One region of the Sporomusa sp. 246TCP1 genome, then DNA from elsewhere that is predicted to be linked to it. Evidence: riboswitches for the same ligand, from Rfam matches in the RefSeq annotation. Region 1 holds a riboswitch; each other region holds the start of a gene.
What was found. Region 1 has a riboswitch for cobalamin ahead of AC1ECB_RS16230 (methyltransferase family protein). Riboswitches for the same ligand answer to the same signal wherever they lie in the genome.

Region 1 (3,283 bases):
TATTAATATTATAAAATTTCAATTTATTCAGTCGAAAACCTCTGTTCCCTATTGACAATAATTATCTGCAACGATAGGATTTTTCTGTTCACTTTGCACATATTTATGACATTCTAGTAACTGTCTCACGTATATGTAGAGTCAGGTGACGGTTCTTTGACTCATTATATTATTCTCCCTAAATTAGACAAATCCTTTGTCTAAATTCCATATTTTCTATTTTATGTAATATTAATATGGTGAAACTATCCGAAACCTTTCAAAAAACACAGCAAAAAAACCCGCAAAGTTCGCGGGTTTAATTCCTTTCCAGATTCGATTGGTAGAGGCGATCCGCAACCTTGCAAATTCACCTTTTTTGAGATAAAAAATGGTCTCTTTATCCTATGGCAAATAAACCAATATAGCTACTGAATAAAATGCCTGATTATTAATAATCACCTTAAGATATTATTCTCAGTTGAAATTATTCCCACATAATTACGAAACTACAAATATCATTCATCCGAAATTATAATCCGTATATTCGCTTGAGGTCAGCGGCAACGTCAGGAATGCGGGTGGACAGCTGGGGTATGGCGTAGCCGACGTAGATGGGCGAGGTAACGAACCGGGGCATGACTTTGGCGGTTATCTGGCCGCCTATATGATAAAAAAAGATGTTGTAGCTGTTGCATTGGCGGTTGAAGTGGTGGAGGAAGTAGTGGGCACAGATCTGCAGGTAGTCGGCCAGGCGGTCGAGGTACCCGAGGTCGGCAAGCTTAATGTTGAGTTCAATGAAACCGACCAGCGGCTTGTCGGCGATGGTGAGTTCAACGCCGCCGTCGCGGCTGATGACGATGCCTTCGAGGCTGGCCGGGGGGATGTTGGCGGTGTAGTCGAGGTGGCGGAGACCGATGATCTGCATATGGGGGTGGCGAATGGAGCCGCCCGAGCTGGGGCCGTGGTTTTTGAAGAACAGGACCGTGGCAAATTCGCCGCCGGCGATCATGTCCAGCCATTTCTCAATGCCAAAGCGGATGACCCGGTGGAGATGGTCCTTTGGATAGAGCGACAGTTCGGATGCGCAGTCATCGGTTTCGATGAGGACGGTCTGGAAGGTGTCCCGGAGCACCGGATATTTGTTGACAATTAGGAGTATCGGCCCGTCTTCGGCGATGATGCCCTCAAGTTTGTCGCGACAACAGAAGGGGCATTTATGGCCGTTATCGACAACGGTCACCGGTTTGGTGCCGCCAATCTTGGTGTCAAAAACAAGATGAATCTGCCTTGAGGTCATGGCTAAGTCTCCTTATGGCCCAGAGTGTGTTGCTCTTCATATTATACCACACCGGGCAAATTTCCGAGACGTTCACGCCTGAATTATCGGCGAAGATCCGCCAAGAATTCAGCTATCACTTAAAGAAAAAAAAACCATGCCCACCTGTAACTAATAAGATCTGTCCACCTGGATGGATATGCCAATTATTTGTTTAATTGTAACCCTGGTTGACAATCCTGTGTGCTACTGTTAAAATAATAATAAATTGCATAAAGCAAGGATAGGTGCCTACACAGGCATAATAGAGAAGACCGGTGCAATACCGGCGCGGTCACGCCACTGTAATGGGGAGCGAACTCAAAAATATACCACTGGAATGAATGTTCTGGGAAGGTTTGAGTAAGCAAAGAGCCAAAGCCAGGAGAACTGCCTATCTGATAATCACCGTTTTGACCTACGAGCGATAGGAAGGGGATTGACATGTGTTTTTGTTATATTCCCGGCTTGCAACCCAAGTCGGCTTTTCTTTATCCACGCATGCCAAGTTGTCGGTCAGCTTAACGGGCCGGCAACTTTTTTTTGCTCTTTTTGGATACCTGGCATACAAAAAACATCAGGCTAATTATTTTAAAGGAGGCATAAACAATGGATTTTCCCGAGTACAGCCCCACGATCTTTTACCGTTTGATTCAGCAACACAAAGAAGCGCAGTTACTGTTTGCGGCAATTCGCCTGGGGGTATGTTCCTATCTCCAAAAGCCATCATCTGCCAGTGAAATTGCACAACACACCCAGTGTGACCCACAAAACATGGACTTTTTTTTGACGGCATTAAGCTCAATCGGCCTGTTAAAAAAGGAACACAATCTTTTCAGAAACTCGCCGGAAGCGCAATTATATCTTGATAAAAACAGTTCTTTATACCTAGGCGAATATTTTCTCTTTTGGGAAAAAAAAACCAGCTTGGAACAAGTCGAGGAATTGGTGCGTCACGGTGCTGCTGCACCCTGTCAACAGGATCAAGGACATGCCTTTTATAATTTCCGGGAATTAGCCCGCCTATCGGCAACAGAAATTCTTACCGGAAGGGTCCAGTCATTTCTTAAATCCGCACAGAATATTTTTCCCAAATCAACACCCCTTCACCTTCTTGATTTGGGTGGCGGATCGGGGCGGATGGCGCTAGAGTTCGGCAAAGAACATCCCCAGGCAACCGGAGTTATCTTTGAACATCCGTCCGTAGCCGATATTCCGGCCGGGCACATAGCAGAAGAACACTTAGAAGATCGCTTCTCTATCATCCAAGGAGATTTTACCTGCGACGACATCGGTTGCGGCTATCATCTGCTGATTGTTTCCGGCGTTCTTGATTTTGGCGGCGACGCTCTGGATGAATTGGTTACAAAAATTTCCGCGGCAGCGCTTTCCGGTGCGTACTTATACCTTGTCAGCCACGACGTAAGTGATGATTACACAGCTCCTAAGGAGTCCATTGTCGGTTGGCTGTCTAGTCACCTTGCCGGTCTGCGTATTTTAATGCCCAAAAGCCGCATCAAAGCGGCTTTAACTGCTGCAGGTTTTCAACCATTGAGCATAAACGAGCAAAACGGTGTAATATCAGGACTACAGGGCGAATGGTATCGGCGCGACTGACCAAGGTTTGATAACATGTACAAAAAAAGAAAAAGGAGAAAACGCAATGAGAAAAAAGCTGATAATATTCCTTGCACCAATGATCGCCTTAATGCCTTCCAGTCAGGCGGCATGCACCGAGTTGGAATCCTTCCCCTTACCTGAAGTCATTGTAACCGCGACTAAAACACCACTAGACACAAAAGCTGTCCCGAATGCAGTTGACATCATTACCGCCGCAGAAATTCAGTCGCGAAACGCCCATACCTTAAGAGAAATCATTGATTCTTTGCCGGGCGTGGCTATCAATCGCAGTGGCGGTCGCCGCGCTCTGTCCATCCGCGGCTTTGATTCCCGTTACTCAACGATTCTGATTGACGGACAACGTAT
Region 2 (3,283 bases), 2.0 Mb from region 1:
ATATTTTTTATGAATTGCAAAATTTCTGTAGAATGTTTATTTTTTTCTGCCAAATCGCTGGATAAATGGAATAGACGTTGCCCGGAGGCTGCAAGTTCACTGGCACTGCCTGCAATTTGATGAACGCTGTCAGCTGCCTGGGCGGTTGCGCTAACGATTTCCTCTACATTTTTAATCAAATTAAGGCTATGATTAAAATCAATGCCTGAACTTAATGTTCCAATAATTTCTTTATTTATCCCATAAATCGGCGTAAAAATTGTTTTTATTGGACGCCCGTAGACTTCCGGGGGGATATCCGCATAAGTATTAGCACCGGTACGGATACACTCTTCCACGGTTTGTATTCCTTGAATAGGTTTGCCTGTAGGAAGGTCTAGTTCAAATTTTTTGGCACGATAATAACCGAGATATTTTTTTAAATCAGTAAGTCCAACAGCCATGTCTTCTCTAACTATTTGATTTAGGTATGGGAGAACCAGTTTAAAGGCAGCTAAAATGGCCTCATTGGTTACGGGTTGATCCTCATGTTGCATAATTAACTCTCCTCGCCAATTTAATAGTTATTGTTTCGATAATTCGTCATTTTTTTAGGATATCCTTTTAAAAAAAGTAGCTTTTTTGACAAGACAAGGGGAGCAAGATAAAGAGCAGCTAATTAAAGTCAAGCCTTTAAAACAAAAAGTAGAAATTGAATAAAGTAAAAATAAAATAAACTTAATGTACAATATTAAGTTTATTTTTTAAGTTGATTTTTGTTTTGTATTGTTTTAATATGAGAAGGAGAAATATTTGTAAATATACCAAATATTTAACTGTTTAGGTAGTAAAAAACATTGAAAACATATTAGGGGTGTTAGTCATTGCTCAAACTTTGTAAATTGTTTTTAATCAGTTTGGCGTTTTTGGTTTCCCTAACGACAATGTGCTTTGCCAATACTATTGATACTCCTCAGTTAGCTTCTGAACAAATAGCGGCTAAAAAAATTTCAGTTGTCGTCTTTGCTTCTCGTAGCATACGTAATGACACTAAAACTATGAATACTCTAACCGCCAACATGGAGAAACTGTTTGATCCACATAAATACAATATAGAAATATTTGGGAAAGGACAGCAATCTTCAGCGTTTGTAGAGTTTACCGAAAGATTTCTTTCCAATCAAAAACCATTTATAAAAAAAGAAGATTGTTTTCAATATGCGAAAGATACTGACTCTGATTATGTAATATCTATTTTGATATATCCGATAGATGCGAGAGGATACGTAAGTAGATTTTCAATTTCTAGGGATTATAAAATGCAAGCTGATATAAAAGGCTTAGATGTTAAAAATAATAAATATATGTATAATCAAACTTTTATTTCGAAAAAATTGGATAGTCTCCGTCCCAGTACAGAAAGTGTTCTGAAAAATATGAGAGATGGATTATTATTACCGGAAGAATTGAAAAAATGATAACAAATACCTCCAACACTACTGGGAACAAGTAGGTCAATGGCTGCAAAACTTAATACCAATCGGTATAGGTGCTCTGAGGGGCTTAATAGAAGTCCAGTGTAAGACTGCCACTGTAATGGAGAGCAAGCCTGAGAAATGCCACTGGGAGGAAAGTCCCGGGAAGGTTCAGGCAAGCGATGAACCAGAGCCGGCAGAACTGCCTAAATGACAATCACCGCTAGACTCGCGAAGAGAAAACACGGGGACAGGGGAAATGTTTTAATTATTCAACTATTAACGTATAAACGGTGTCCCTGTCCCCATGTTTTCCCCCGAAGTAAGATAAAGATGGGGGTGAATGAATGCCAAGAATAGCAAGAAAAAAGAGTAAAAGTGGAATCTACCATATAATTGTGCGAGGAATAAACCGTCAGACAATCTTTGAAGATGAAGAAGATTGCAACCAATTACTTGAGGTACTACAACAATATAAAGAAAAAAGCGGATATGAGGTTTACGCATACTGTTTGATGGGAAATCATGTACACTTGTTGATGAAGATAGGAATAGAGCCATTAGAACAAGTAATGCGCCGGATATGTGGGAGCTATGTGTATTGGTATAATAATAAATATCAAAGAATAGGCAATTTATTTCAAGACCGTTTTAAGAGTGAACCAGTAGAAGATGATCAATACTTTCAAATCGTACTAAGATATATTCATCAAAATCCAGTAAAAGCGGGAGTAGTAAAGCATGTTGAAGAATATAAATGGAGTAGCTTTCACGAATATGTAAATCAAGCAAATTTGGTAAATATAAATGTGCTGTTTGGGATGATAAACGACGATAAAGAAATAATGATAGACAAATTTATAGAATATATCAATGAAATAAGCGAAGATGAATGTTTAGATATTGATAATGAGGTCAGGCAGAAAATTATGGACGAAGAAGCCAAAATAATAATAAAAACGGTATGTAATTTAAAAACTGCAATGGATTTGCAGCGGCTGGATAGTCACACAAGAAATACGTACTTAAGAATTCTTAAGCAGCAGCATAACCTATCAATTCGACAAATTGAAAGACTCACGGGAATTAATAGAGGCATTGTTTTAAAAGCATGAGGGCGGTGTCGACAACCCCGTCCCCTGGACACTTCCATAAGGTGGTGCCCCGGCACCCCCCGTACCTCCCGTAACCTCCCGGCCTTTGCCGGAAAAAGCGTTCCGTAGGAGAAAAGCCGGGCGGTATTCCGTTAAAAAATCCGTACTGTTTGAGCGTAGCGAGTTTACGGATTTTAGGAATATCGCCCGGCTTTTCAGCTTTTGGAGGCTTAGGGCATAGACCTTTTTTTACTTTTGGGGCAATGCCAAAAGTAAAACCCCCTTGCTTGAAGGGATAACACGGGGTCAGGGGGGATGTTTTAATTATTCAACTATTAGTGTAGAAACTGTGTCCCTGTCCCCATGTTTTTGGAGATGGTACTCTAATAGGGAATAGATCAAAAGACTAGGTCCTTTGATTACACATTAACAAAAAAGCCAGAATAGTAGACTGCTATTCTGGGCTTTTTTTACTCTGTACTTTTCGCTGTCAAGGTTTTAGACTTGCTCCGCCGCCAGGAATGAACTGGCAGGGCAATGCCAAGGAATGGGTTGATAAAGCCGAACAGGCCGGTTGGAAAGTGATGCGCGATCCATCGTAGCCGGCAGTTGGAGCAATACTAGTGCGGTCAAATGACTTTATTTTGTCGGCTACATTTTGCCGGAAAGATTGCAGTGAAGAAAGCTCAATACTACCAGGATAATTGGCTGATGAACAAGATAAATAAGCAGCGA
Region 3 (3,283 bases), 1.4 Mb from region 1:
GCAGCACCGCCATAAAAACTGTAATTGTTAAAGATAGAGAACTACTGTGGAAAAAAGTAGTACCAACAGCGCCGGGACAGGAAGCATTGGCCCTCAAATTAATTGACGATGGCCTGACTGATCTGGCGATAAAGAAAAAGGATATTGAAGGTATGTCTGTCACCGGGTATGGCAAGAATCTGATAACGCAGGCACATACCGTCATTGATGAAGTCTCCGCCAATGCTTGGGGAGTATACTTATTAAGCGGTAAAAAAGCGCGTACAGTGATTAATATTGGTGGACAGGATATAAAGATTATCCGAATTTCTGAAGATGGAAAACTTAGTGATTTTAAAATGAACGATAAATGTGCGGCTGGAACCGGGAGGTTTTTTGAAATGGCTGGGCGTATTTTGGACACCCCCATCTATGATTTTGCGGCATTAGCTGACAATGCTGATGCTTCTGTCAACCTCAACAGTACGTGTGCGGTTTTCGCAGAAAGCGAGATCGTATCTCTTTTAGCCAAAGGGACAAAAAAGGAGAACATCATTAGGGGATTGCATGAATCGATTGCCAGACGCATAGCTGGTATGCTGGGAAATCAAGAAATTGAGGACGATTTGTATCTTGATGGCGGTTCGGCAAATAATGGCGGACTTGCATCCGCCATTGAAGATGAAATTTTTAGAGATGTTAATGTTCTATCCTATCCCCAATTCACAGTTGCCTATGGCGCGGCATGTTCTTTGATGTAATGTTCACTCTGCTTGTTACTAATTGTTATTGACAATACCTGCCAAGAGGGTATAGTATTAATGATAATATGACGAATAACAACTAAATATTGCCGAGCCAGGTGCCCTACGGGGCTTAATAGGGAAGACCGGTGAAATACCGGCGCGGTCCCGCCACTGTAATGGGGAGTTAACCCAAGGTATGCCACTGAGACTACTGTGTCTTGGGAAGGGTTGGGTAAACTATGAGCCAGAGCCAGGAGAACTGCCTGTCTGTCAATCACCGTTATTTACTCACGAGCGATGAGGAGGGGATTATGGAGAGAGCTTTTTGGAACCGCTGTAGCAAGGCAGGGATAACCATAGAAAACGAACTCTATTAAAAATAAACCCCCTTTCTGAATTTCAGAGAGGGGTTTATTTAGTTACTATTACAAGAAATGAGGAGATAATGTATGACGCAAGAACAAGCTGCGAAAAAAAAAGCTATCATTGTTGTTAGTTTTGGCACTTCTTATCCAGAGTCCTTGAAGCTAAATATCGAGAGCGTGGAAAACCGCATTCGTGCCGCTTTTCCTGAATATGAGGTGCGGCAGGCTTTTACTTCGCGAACTGTTATCAGGATTTTGGCCGAACGTGACGGGATTCAGATTGCTAATGAGACACAAGCCTTAGAGCGGCTTCAGGCTGAAGGGGTTCAGGAAGTATATATTCAGCCGCTGCATATTGTGCCAGGGGCTGAATATGAAAAGATTCGAAGAATTGTTAGTCATTATACCCATGAGAAGGTTTTTGAAAAAATCCGGTTAGGCCGTCCGCTGCTCTACGCCATGGGGCAGGACAACCATCCTGATGATTACGAAATTGCCATAAAAGCGCTGGCAGCTCAATTGTCGGCAGCGGATTCGGCACATGCTGTTGTACTTATGGGACATGGCGGGATGCATCCGGCCAATGCCGCCTATGGTGTGCTTCAATTAAAGCTTGAAGATGCCGGATTTACAAATACGTATATTTATACGGTGGAAGGATATCCGTCACTAGCCAGAATTATCAGCAAGCTCAAACAGAAACAGGTAAAGAAGGTTACATTGATGCCATTTATGCTGGTAGCCGGTGACCATGCCACTAATGATATGGCTGGCGAGGAAGAGGATTCAGCTAAATCACAGCTAGTAGCGGCAGGCTTTGCGGTTGAGGTATATTTTAGTGGCTTAGGTGAAAATACAGCTATTCAAGATATCTATATAGCTCATCTCAAAGCCGCCATGGCTCATCCGCACCATGGACATGTTCATTGCTGCAGCAAGGGTCACTGCCACAGTCAGGGTCATGCGAGTCATTGTTGACCCGGGGCAGGAGAGCGGTCTGACTGACAATCATCGTTGATTTTGCAAGTAATCGTACGAGGGAGGAAAACAATGAAAAAGTGGTTACAAGGGCTGCTGGTGGTTATTATTTTGTGGAGTGGCGCTATTCCCTGTTTGGGTAGTGATCAAATACCTGTGTCTACCTTATCGACCGGGGATAAGGTATATCGGCAGGGTACCAGTCTGATCGTGGCTTTCCATGCTCCGCGGGATGTATTGAGCACTTCAGTGATCAACGGTGGCATCCGGCATGATCTTAAGGCAGTGTTTAATCATGATATGAAAGGCGCCATTGGTGTAACCGGTGCAAACTACCCTCAATATATGCAGCAAGTGGCCGGACAGCTGGGCTTGAATCCCGGCAAAGTGACCAGTATGGGTACAGCTGCATCGATGGAGAATGCTGTGATACAGTCTGAAAGCTATCAGTCGCTTACCGTAACTGCCATCGCTACCGGCGGTGTGGAAGGCAACGGCGGGCGGGTCGGCGATCCGGCATCGTATTTTACTCCTGGCAAAAAGCCGGCATCGTATAAAGCCGGGACTATTAATATTATGTTAGTTATTGATGCCGATCTTCCCGCTGGCACTATGGCCAGAGCGCTTGTGACTTGCACTGAGGCCAAAACAGCAGCCTTGCAGGAACTGGTAGCCGGCAGCCGGTTTTCGACCGGATTGGCTACCGGCTCAGGAACAGATCAGACGATTGTGATCACTAACCCAGGATCACCTCTATATTTGGAGGATGCAGGCAAACATGCCAAACTGGGAGAACTGATTGGTCGCACCGTCAAACAAGCCGTCAAGGATGCTTTGCTGCGTCAGAGCGGTTTATCCCCGCAAAAACAGCACAGTGTGCTGCGACGTATGAACCGCTTCGGCGTAACTGAGGACAGCCTTTATCAACAATATCAACAAGAATACGGAACAGTTGACAAACAACATTTTTTAGCATCGCTGCGCCAAGTGGACAAAGAGCCGGCTCTGGTAACAAGTACGTCACTGTATGTTCACTTATTGGATCAAAATCAGTGGCAATTGCTAAATACAGATGAACTGGCTAAGGCTGGCAATGATCTGCTCTTACTCACTGCGGGAAAGTATCAGGTATTGTCTCCGGCGGTAGCTACCGGCGAACTGGCGGCTGATGTCCGGGCTTGGTCGGCGCTGGTTGTAAAGATTGTGGAAAATCAG

Region 2: linked by a shared signal. The riboswitch ahead of AC1ECB_RS25655 (REP-associated tyrosine transposase) and the one ahead of AC1ECB_RS16230 (methyltransferase family protein) in region 1 are both predicted to bind cobalamin.
Region 3: linked by a shared signal. The riboswitch ahead of AC1ECB_RS10015 (sirohydrochlorin cobaltochelatase) and the one ahead of AC1ECB_RS16230 (methyltransferase family protein) in region 1 are both predicted to bind cobalamin.

What each region holds. Positions count from the first base shown of each region.
Region 1 is NZ_CM170492.1:3,420,360-3,423,642, forward strand. Features, by position in the region: gene AC1ECB_RS16225 (DUF4931 domain-containing protein) at 512-1,279, opposite strand; cobalamin riboswitch at 1,527-1,709, shown strand; gene AC1ECB_RS16230 (methyltransferase family protein) at 1,907-2,914, shown strand; gene AC1ECB_RS16235 (TonB-dependent receptor plug domain-containing protein) at 2,961-3,283, shown strand, end outside.
Region 2 is NZ_CM170492.1:5,436,177-5,439,459, forward strand. Features, by position in the region: gene AC1ECB_RS25645 (methyl-accepting chemotaxis protein) at 1-536, opposite strand, end outside; gene AC1ECB_RS25650 (hypothetical protein) at 864-1,457, shown strand; cobalamin riboswitch at 1,510-1,678, shown strand; gene AC1ECB_RS25655 (REP-associated tyrosine transposase) at 1,802-2,569, shown strand; gene AC1ECB_RS25660 (hypothetical protein) at 3,039-3,283, opposite strand, start outside.
Region 3 is NZ_CM170492.1:2,029,097-2,032,379, reverse strand. Features, by position in the region: gene AC1ECB_RS10020 (acyl-CoA dehydratase activase) at 1-740, shown strand, start outside; cobalamin riboswitch at 823-1,006, shown strand; gene AC1ECB_RS10015 (sirohydrochlorin cobaltochelatase) at 1,175-2,068, shown strand; gene AC1ECB_RS10010 (adenosylcobinamide amidohydrolase) at 2,141-3,283, shown strand, end outside.